Regions from separate parts of the Bacillus sp. Brlt_9 genome, predicted to be linked through region 2. Evidence: riboswitches for the same ligand, from Rfam matches in the RefSeq annotation. Region 2 holds a riboswitch; the other holds the start of a gene.
The links. A riboswitch is a leader RNA that binds a small molecule or an ion and turns the genes downstream of it on or off. The one in region 2 is predicted to bind cyclic di-GMP.
Positions count from the first base shown of each region.

Region 1: another riboswitch for cyclic di-GMP. It lies ahead of VF726_RS22035 (SpaA isopeptide-forming pilin-related protein); the one in region 2 lies ahead of VF726_RS24875 (methyl-accepting chemotaxis protein).

Region 1 is NZ_JAYJLO010000006.1:39,437-45,012, reverse strand. It holds gene VF726_RS22050 (CPCC family cysteine-rich protein) at 1-255, shown strand, start outside; gene VF726_RS22045 (hypothetical protein) at 330-713, opposite strand; gene VF726_RS22040 (TetR/AcrR family transcriptional regulator) at 1,045-1,581, shown strand; cyclic di-GMP riboswitch class I at 1,743-1,835, shown strand; gene VF726_RS22035 (SpaA isopeptide-forming pilin-related protein) at 1,895-5,576, shown strand, end outside.
Region 2 is NZ_JAYJLO010000008.1:102,660-107,403, forward strand. It holds gene thiM (hydroxyethylthiazole kinase) at 1-450, shown strand, start outside; gene thiE (thiamine phosphate synthase) at 467-1,126, shown strand; gene VF726_RS24870 (anaerobic C4-dicarboxylate transporter family protein) at 1,241-2,554, opposite strand; cyclic di-GMP riboswitch class I at 2,837-2,921, shown strand; gene VF726_RS24875 (methyl-accepting chemotaxis protein) at 3,064-4,744, shown strand, end outside.

The DNA.
Region 1 (5,576 bases), on a different contig from region 2:
TGTCCATGCTGCGGGTATAGAACAATAGAAGAAGAACCGCCGGGTACATATGAAATTTGCAGCATATGTTATTGGGAAGATGATGGGGTTCAGTTTAATGACCCTGACTATGAAGGCGGGGCAAATGAAGTCTCGTTAAGACAAGCACAGAAAAACTTCATTGCATTTGGTGCTTGTGATGAATGTTTTGTGAAATCAGTTAGAAAGCCGACTAGTGAAGATGTGAAGGATGCTAGTTGGAAGCAAATTTGTTAAATAGCTTGAAATAAAAATGTTATTACTCGATGTAAACAGGAGTAATAACATTTTTTTATGTAGTGAATAAAGAATTAACGCCGTCTTACAAGATAAAACAGTAAAGATGATACAGTAATAGGAAGGCCTGTTTCCAGAAAAGCTTCTAAATAAAAGGATAGAAAATCTCTGTTGTTAAACCACATAAAGAAGAAATGATTGTAGGAAATACCTAACAATGTAAATAAAGGAATACCAATTTTTAATTCGTGACTTCCTTTTATTTTTCTATAACAAAATTCACCTATTAAACAACCGATAAGAACAGGGATGCTTCCAAGAATTGAAAACATAATAATAGATACCCAAATCGGCCCCCATGAATCTGCATAATTTGGAACGCGTGTATACTGTAAAACGTTCACAATGATAGAAAAAACCAGTAAGCATATTAAATAACTAATAGAAAATTTTTTCAATGGAATCATCCTTATAAAATTTCACTTTATTTTTATGAAAATATAAACCTCTTTAAATTATAGATTAGATATATAAGGATAATCAATTTTTATACATTTCGTGTTTATGGATATATTTTCAACGAACATAAAAGTATAGATGTATAGTCAACTTTGTATATTTAATGTTATCATATTGAATGATATGGAAATTTTTAATAGAAGAAGCAACGAACAATTCAAAGGCGATGAAGCTTTTGTTGTATTAAGAAAATGTCTATTATTACTCAGCGATATTAAAAATAAGATACGTATTTATATAAATTTAGTAGAAATGGGGTTTTAAAAAGGAATGAGTATAAGTATAACACGGCAAAAGATTTTAGCAGCTGCTTCTCAAATTGTCCAATGTAAAGGGGTTGTTAAATTAACCTTAGAAGCGGTAGCAAAAGAGGCGGGGATAAGTAAAGGTGGATTGTTGTATCACTTTTCAACTAAAGAAGCTTTAATAGAGGGTATGATACTCAAAGGGACGGAGGAGTGTCAAGACGCTATTCACAATAAAGTAGCGGAAGACTTAGAGAAGAAAGGAAGGTGGGTACGTTCTTTTGTAGAGGAAAGATTAAGTAATGAGAGAAGAGTAGAAGAGCTGGGGAGTAGTATGATGGCAGCATTAATGCTAAAACCTGAATTACTTGAACCGTTACAACAATCATTTCAGCAACTGCAACATAAAATAGAAAATGATGAGATAGATTCGGTTTGTGCCACAATTATTAGATTAGCAGCAGATGGATTATGGTATTCGGAATATTTAGGGGTTGGGAGACTAAGCCCCGAATTAAGAGAAAAAGTGATTCAAGTTCTTATTAATAATTCATATAAATAGTATATACGAACTATATAATTCACCATTACTTATTTAATGTAGTGGTGAATTATTTTTTTTGTTAGAAAAATAGAACAATTATACAAAGTGTTGAATTATAACCGTCCAGACGGTATAGTAATATTTGGGTTAAGAGGAAAATGAAACAAAAAAAGAATAAAAGATATTTTTAGCACACTATTCGAAAGGATAGGTCGCAAAGCTTAGAGTCTACGGTAATACATATTGGTTACTAAGATCGTCTGGTTGCACATTTTTGATGCAACCGGACGGTCTTTTTTTGTTGTATAAATATAAAAAATAGGAGGGAATTATACAAATGAAAAGTAATAAAAGACATATTTCAATGGTTTCATTAGTTTTTCTAGTATTATTTTCAGTGCTAAATGTGTGGGCCCCAGTTATTCAAGCTGCTGTGATGAAAAGTCCAGTGGATGAAATTAATGTTTCCCGTACTGATGGCACGACATCTGAACCATATCAAGCCTCGGATGGCATGAAAGTAGAAGTGAAGTGGTCAGCTAAAGAAAAAATAAAAAGTGGAGATCAATTCACAATTGATATGCCAAAAGAGTTTCGAAAAGACCTTATGAATATGAGTTTTCCTTTAAAAGATGCTGAAGGGAAAATAGTTGGTACATGTGAGATGAAAAAGGGTGTATTGACATGTACGATGGGTGATTACGTAGAAGGAAAGAATAACGTTAAAGGTTCTTTATTCGTGGAATTCTACTTTGGTCTAGAAGCATATGATGGTGTTAAAAAAATCCCATTAGAATTTAACGTGGATGGTCAAATCGTAAATAAAGAAGTAAGTGTAAATAATACGACAGAGAGACCGAAGCCGCAGCCCAATACAGATAATTTATTGAAATGGGGTTCTTATAATCAAGAAGATCCGTCCATTGCTGATTGGCTTGTATATGTAAATGCAACTGGAACAGAAATGCAAGATCTTAAATTAACAGACACATTGGGACCTGGGCATGAATTAATTACAGATAGTTTAGTATTAGAAGAGGCTGTCTTTGAAGATGGCTATGCAGCAACAAATATTAAGCCAGCAGATTTATCTAAAATTAAAATTAATGCAACGAAAGCTGGATTTACAATTGAATTTCCGGACAGTTCAAAAGGTTATATTTTAAGATACAAAACAAAAATTACTAATCCTGCTGCAAAGCCTCATAAAAATACTGTGAAATTAGAAGGTAAAAATATTGTAACTGAAGAAAAAGTTGGAGAAGTATTCGTAAGTGGTGGGGGAGGAACCGGTTCAGGTGACGATAATCCACCTAGCATTGAAAAAAATATAGTTGATGAGAATGGTAAACTTGTAGAGAATCAGCAGTTAACACAAATCGATCAAGCTATTCAATACCAAGTTGGTACACATATACCGAAAGAACCGCCTAATTATACGTCAATGATAATTAGTGATGATTTAGAAGATGTCTTAGAAGTATTAGAGGCAAAAGTGTATGATCAAAATGGCCAAGATATTACTTCTAAAGGAACGTTAAATATAGATAAACAAAGAAGTGAAGTAACATTTACGTTTGGTGAGAATTTTGACTATAAATCATATGAAGACCAGGTAATTAACCTCGGTATTAAGGCGAAAATTAAAGCTAATGCAGATTTATCTTCTTACGTAGATAAGAAGATTCCTAATAAAGCGGAATTACATTTTGATGATGAAACATTAACATCAAAAGAAGTAACTGTTACGCCGCCTGAAGCCCCAAAAGACGGTACAGTATCGATTCATAAAATAGATTCTGAGAATCCGAACAAAGGGTTAAAAGGTGCCGAATTTGAAGTTCGAAATAGTGCAGATGAAGTTGTTGCAAAACTGAAAACGGACGAAAAAGGTTTTTCAGTACCTCAAACTTTAGCTCCTGGGACGTATAAAGTTTATGAAACAGTAGCGCCAGAAGGATATCAAAAATTAACAAGTCCAGTAGAGGTTACACTTCAAGCTGGAGAAACAAAAACAATTGAAATTAAAAATACTATGCAAAAGGGTCAAATTGAAGTAAAGAAAATTGATTCGGAAAATGGTGAAAAACCATTAGCAAATGCAGAGTTTGATATAGTAAAAGACGCTGTAGTAATCGAACATATTGTTACAGATAAAGATGGTAAGGCAATCTCTAAACCGTTAGCACCAGGAAAATATATTTTAAAAGAAACGAAAGCGCCTGAAGGATACCAATTAAAAGAAACAGAGTTCGAAGTAAACGTAACAGGGGACGGCATATTCCCAATACAAGTGGAAAATGCAATGGTAGACAAAGGTAATATAGAAATTACAAAAGTAGACAAAGAAAACGGGGCAGTATTAGCCGGTGTCGAATTTGAAGTCCAAGATGAGAAAGATGGAGTAGTAAGAAAAGTAGTAACAGATAAAGATGGAAAAGCAAACGTTTCAGATCTATCAGTAGGAAAGTACAAATTAGTAGAGACGAAAAGCTTACCAGGTTACAAAAAGCTAACAGAACCAGTACCATTTGAAATTAAAAAAGGTATGACAAAAGCTTTATCAATAAAAATAGAAAATGAGCAGTTAGACAAAGGCTCAGTAGAAATTACAAAAGTAGATAAAGATAGTAAAGCACCATTAAAAGATGTTGTATTTGAGGTACGTGATTCAAAAGGAAAAGTAGTAAGAAAAGTAACAACAGATAAAGACGGGAAAGCGAAAGTTTCAGATCTATCAGTAGGAAAATATGAATTAGTAGAAACGGAAAGCTTACCAGGTTACAAAAAACTAACAGAACCAGTATCATTTGAAATTAAAAAAGGTATGACGAAAGTCCTATCAGTGGAAGTAGAGAATGAACAGCTAGATAAAGGTTCAGTAGAAATTACAAAAGTAGATAAAGACAGCCAGAAAGCATTAAAAGGCGTAGTTTTCGAAGTACGAGATGAAAAAGATAAAGTAGTAAAAGAAGTAACAACAGATAAAGATGGAAAAGCAACAATTGCTAATTTATCAGTAGGAAAGTATAAATTAGTAGAAAAAGAAAGTTTACCAGGTTATAAGAAATTAATAGAGCCGGTATCGTTTGAAATTACAAAAGGCATGACCGAGATCTTATCATTAAAAATAGAAAATGAAATGGTAGATACGGGAAATGTAGAGATAACAAAGGTAGATAAAGATAATAAAGCACCGCTAGCGGGAGTAACATTCATCGTCCAAGATGAAAAGGGTAATGAAGTTAAAAAAGTAACGACAGATAAAGATGGAAAAGCAAATGTTTCAGATTTACCTGTAGGAAAGTATGAATTAGTAGAGGTAGAAAGTTTACCAGGTTATAAAAAGCTAGAAAAACCAGTATCATTTGAAATCAAAAAAGGCATGACCGAAGTTCTATCATTAAAAGTAGAAAATGAAATGGTGGATACAGGGAATGTAGAGATAACAAAAATAGATAAAGATAGTAAAGTGCCATTAGAAAATGTTGTATTTGAAGTACGTGATTCAAAAGGAAAAGTAGTTAAAAAAGTAACAACAGATAAAGAAGGAAAAGCAAACGTTTCAGATTTATCTATCGGGAAGTATGAGTTGGTGGAGGTAGAAACACCAGCAGGATACAAACCACTTGAAAAACCAATTTCATTCGAAATTGAAAAGGGTAGAGTAACAGCGTTAAAGCTAACAGTCGAAAATGAATTAGTGGATACAGGAAATGTAGAAATTACAAAAGTAGATAAAGAAAATAAGGGTGCTTTAGCTGATGCAGTCTTTGATATTCAAGATGAAGCAGGACAAGTAGTCGCTAAAATAACGACAGATAAAAAAGGTCAAGCACAAGTTACTAATTTATCAGTTGGCACATACAAGTTAGTAGAAGTAAAGGCACCAAAAGGATATAAAAAATTAGTAGATCCGATTATTTTCCAAATTGAAAAAGGCATGACAAAACCTCTTGCTTTAACAGTAGAGAACGAACTGTTAGATAAAGGTTCAGTAGAGATTACAAAAG
Region 2 (4,744 bases):
ATCCGCGGAAATGCAGCTGAAATAGCGAACGTTATTAATGAGAGATGGGAAATTAAAGGGGTAGATGCTGGTGCTGGACAAGGAAATGTTGTAAGTATTGCAAGGCAGGCAGCGGATGAACTAAATACAGTTGCGGTGATTACTGGAAAAGAAGATGTTGTTACAGATGGAGAGCGAACTATTCTTATTCGAAATGGTCACCCTATTTTAACGAAAGTTACGGGAACTGGGTGTTTACTAACTTCTGTAATAGGAGCATTTGTAGCAGTAGAAAAAGATTATGTAAAGGCAGCAGTAGCGGCATTAACATTTTATGGTGTAGCCGCGGAACTGGCAGCTGCTAAGACAGTAGAAAAGGGACCTGGTAGTTTCCAAATTGAATTTTTAAATCAGTTAGCGAATACGACTTCGGGTGATATAGAGAAGTATGGGAAGATTGAGGTTATATAGTAAGGAGGGAAAATAAATGTCGCGTATTTCAAAGGCAGAAATGTCTAAGTTATTATCAGTATATTTTATTATGGGAAGTAACAATTGTACGAAGGAGCCACTACAAGTATTGAGAGATGCACTTGAAGGTGGTATAACAATTTTTCAATTTCGTGAAAAGGGGGAAGGGGCTTTAACGGGAGAGAAACGTATTTGTTTCGCAAAAGAACTACAAGCAATTTGTAAGGAGTACGGTGTTCCATTCATCGTAAATGATGATGTGGAACTAGCTATCGAGTTAGATGCAGATGGCGTGCATGTTGGACAAGATGATGAAGGGATTACTTCTGTTCGTGAAAAAATGGGGGATAAAATTGTTGGTGTATCTACTCATACAATTGAAGAAGCACGCTGGGCAATTGAAAACGGAGCTGATTATTTAGGTGTTGGCCCTATTTTCCCAACAAGTACGAAAAAAGATACGAAAGCAGTGCAAGGAACGAAAGGTTTAGCTCATTTTAGAGAACAAGGAATTACAATACCAGTCGTCGGGATTGGTGGTATTACAATTGAAAATGCAACTTCAGTTATAGAAGCAGGTGCGGACGGTGTTTCAATTATTTCAGCAATTAGTTTAGCAGAATCTGCGTATGAAAGTACGAAGAAGCTAGCAGAGGAAGTAAGTAAGAGTTTGTAGACTTCGCACAAATAGTAAAGAACAGAATGGAAGAATGGACAGTTAAAAATATTTAAACAAACGTTTGATTAAAAAAGCACAAACCCTGTAAATTTGTAGGTTTGTGCTTTTTCTTTAAAACATAATTGATATTAAGAGCATTCCAATTCCGATAGAAGTGAATGTTGCGATTAGGCCTGGAATCATAAAGCTATGATTTAAAACATATTTACCAATGCCTGTTGTACCAGTGCGATCGAAGTTAATGGCAGCAACGATTGTTCCGTAGTTTGGAATGAAGAAATATCCATTTACTGCAGGGAACATCGCGATTAGTAGTGCTGGTGGAATACCGAGTGATAATCCAAGAGGCATTAAAGCGCGTACTGTTGCTGCTTGACTATATAGTAAAATAGATAGAATGAATAATGCGATGGCAAATAGCCATGGCGCACTTGTTACTAGGTGCTGAATTGATCCTTGAATCATATTTAAGTTTCCGTTAAAGAAAGTATCTCCCATCCAAGCGATCCCGAAAATAGCAACAACGGCTGTTGCCCCCGCTTTAAAGACGTTACCAGACACGATGCTTTCTACATTTGGTTTACAGAAAATAATAATAAGAGCTGCGATTGTTAACATAACCATTTCAATTGTGTTTGGCATGGAAAGACGGGCTAACTTCCCATCAACTATCCATCCTGGACGAAGTGCTTCAAATGAACCGAGAAGTACGACAAGAAAAGTTCCTATTAGGAAAAGGATAACTGATAATTTAGCGCCTTTTACACCAACAAATTCTTTTTTCTTTTCAATCTTAGGAATCATTCCTTCTTTTAATCGCTTTAAGTATTCAGGGTCTTCATTTAATTCTTTCCCCATTTTGCTAGCAACAAACGCAGCTATCATACAAGCGATGAAAGTAGAAGGGATACTTACTTTTAAAATATCTAATAAGGTGATTTTATAGTCAGCTAACATTGCTAAAAGTGCAACTGTTGCAGCTGATATAGGACTAGCTGTAATTGCTTGTTGGGAAGCAATTACGGCAATTGACATTGGTCGTTCCGGTCTAATCCCAGATTCGCGAGAGACTTCTGCGATAACAGGAAGTACAGAATAAGCAACATGACCAGTCCCTGCACAGAGTGTAAATAAATAAGTAACAATTGGAGCAAAGAATGTAATGCGTTTTGGATTTTTTCGTAATGCTTTCTCAGCTAGATGAACAAGGTAGTCCATTCCTCCAGCGGCTTGAAGTGCACCGGCAGCTGTAATTACTGCTAAAATCATAAGCATTACATCAATAGGAGGAGCTGTAGGTTGTAAGTGGAAGACGAAAACAAGTATTGCCATACCAACGCCACCCATTACTCCTAGACCAACTCCGCCTAGGCGTGCGCCAATAAAAATGCAGAGTAGTAACGTAAGAAATTGTAGCCAAAACATGATAAACTACCTCCGGAATTCATTAGTTAAGATATATTCGAATAATTTAATTTAAATGAAAATTAAAATAAATATTCAAAAAATCCTTGTGTTATATACATTTTTTATTATATAACACAAGAAATGTAACATTCACGTACTTTGTTAAATTATTTCGAAAAAATAATACATTAAAACTTTACATTTGCATCTCTAAATAGGTAGACATTTTAATTTTTATGTTGTAATCTTTGATAGAGAATAATTTAATTCTCATAGAACTCCCATATCGTTCAACTCGTTCAGCGAGAAAGGCAAACTGATGGAAACATTAGGACGCAAAACTACAGGAGCTAAGGCCGAAAGGCTACGCTAGCCAGTTACCGGACGGATAGGGTTGGTCTTGACCAATGCTTTTTCATTGGTCTTTTTTTTATTTGTAAACAAATGAGAAACCTTATCAGTTGTTGATAAGGTTTATATTTTAATAGTTTTCCTTTATATTAAGTTAATTAAGAAAGGTGATGTTGATGAAAAAATATTGGCACAAGCTATCATTTCTTCAAAAGAATGTATTGTTAACTGTGTTAGTTATTTTGACGCTTGTTGGTACTATGGGAGCGTTAAGTTTTAACATGTTTCAAAATAGTATGATGTCTATATTTGAAAGGCATTCTTTTGAAACAGGAGATACGGTATTACATAAATTAGATGAAGAAATAGTCAGAGATGTTACAAAAGACCCAGTGGCACAAAGAGAAAAGAGAGAGAAGTTAACAGAGAAATTAGATGAAGCAACGGAAGAATTGAATAGTGTTGGACAAACCTATATTGTTGGAGCAAAAGAAAATGAAAAAGGTGAGTTACTAATCGTCGATTTATCTACAGGGTTAGCAAATGTTGTTGAAGTAAGGCCGGGAGAATATTATAAACAACCAGATCTTTGGATGGAAGCATATGATAAAGTAATGAGCACGAAAAAAGCAAATATGACAGTAGTATATGAAGACGCATTAGGATCATGGGTAACGATATTAGAGCCAATTAAAGATGGAGACGGAAATATTGTGGCAATTGTTGCAGCCGATGTAGATGCCTCTATTGTTCCTAGTACAAAGGAAAAATTCATTATACAAGGTTTAATGTTTATTTGTATTTCTGTTTTAATTGCAACTGTTATTCAATTCTTAATCGTACGTAACGCACTTGCTCCATTGCGGGATTTACGTGAAGGATTGCGCAAAGTTGGTGAAGGTGATTTAAGTATTAAATTAGAGGAAAGACCAGATGATATTGGTATTATTAATGCGTATTTTAATAATACCATCGAGAAGTTTAAAGGAATTATAGATAAAGTGAAGCAGACCGCTGAACAGGTTTCCTCATCTTCAAAAGAATTGTCAGTGAGTACGAAAGAGAATAGCATGGCAGTTCAAGAAATCGTAAGTTCTATAGTTGAGTTAAGAGCGGGCGCTCAGTCACAAGAAACTGCAGTACCACAGTATTTAGGTATTGTATATGAAATGGAAGATAAGATGGAAGAGATAACGAATGCTGCAAAACAAATGACGAAAGAGTCTGAAGGTATAGAGCATCATTCAGGAAAAGGAAACGGTGTTACTAAACAGGCGATTAATCAAATGAATATAATACAAAATGCAGTACAAGATTTATCTTCTATCATTTATTCTTTGGAAGTGAGATCAAAAGAAATTAGTGATATTGTAACTGTAATTACAAGTATTTCAAATCAAACTAATTCGCTAGCTTTACATGCTACTATTGAAGCTTCACGTGCTGAGGAAACTGGAGACGGATTTGCTGTTGTGGCTGATGAAGTGCGTAAATTAGCAGAGCAGACGGAAGCATCAGCAAAAGATATAGCAAAATTAATAGGGGAAACACAAGCTGGAACGGAAGAAGCTGTTGTTTCAATGCAAAAAACTTCAAAAGAAGTAGAATCTGGAATTATACTTGTTGAAAGTAGTGGTGCTTTCTTTGAAAAAATTTCGAAATCAGCACAAACTGTTACCAATCAAGTTAGAGTTGTTTCTAGCAATTCAAGTGATATATTGCAAAATAGCCAAAATATTGTACGTGTTGTCAATGACCTATCACTTATCGCAAATAAGTATGCGAATAGTAGTAGTAATGTTGAAGAAAGCATGAAAGAACAGAAAATGTCTGTACAAGATATTGCTGAATTAGCCA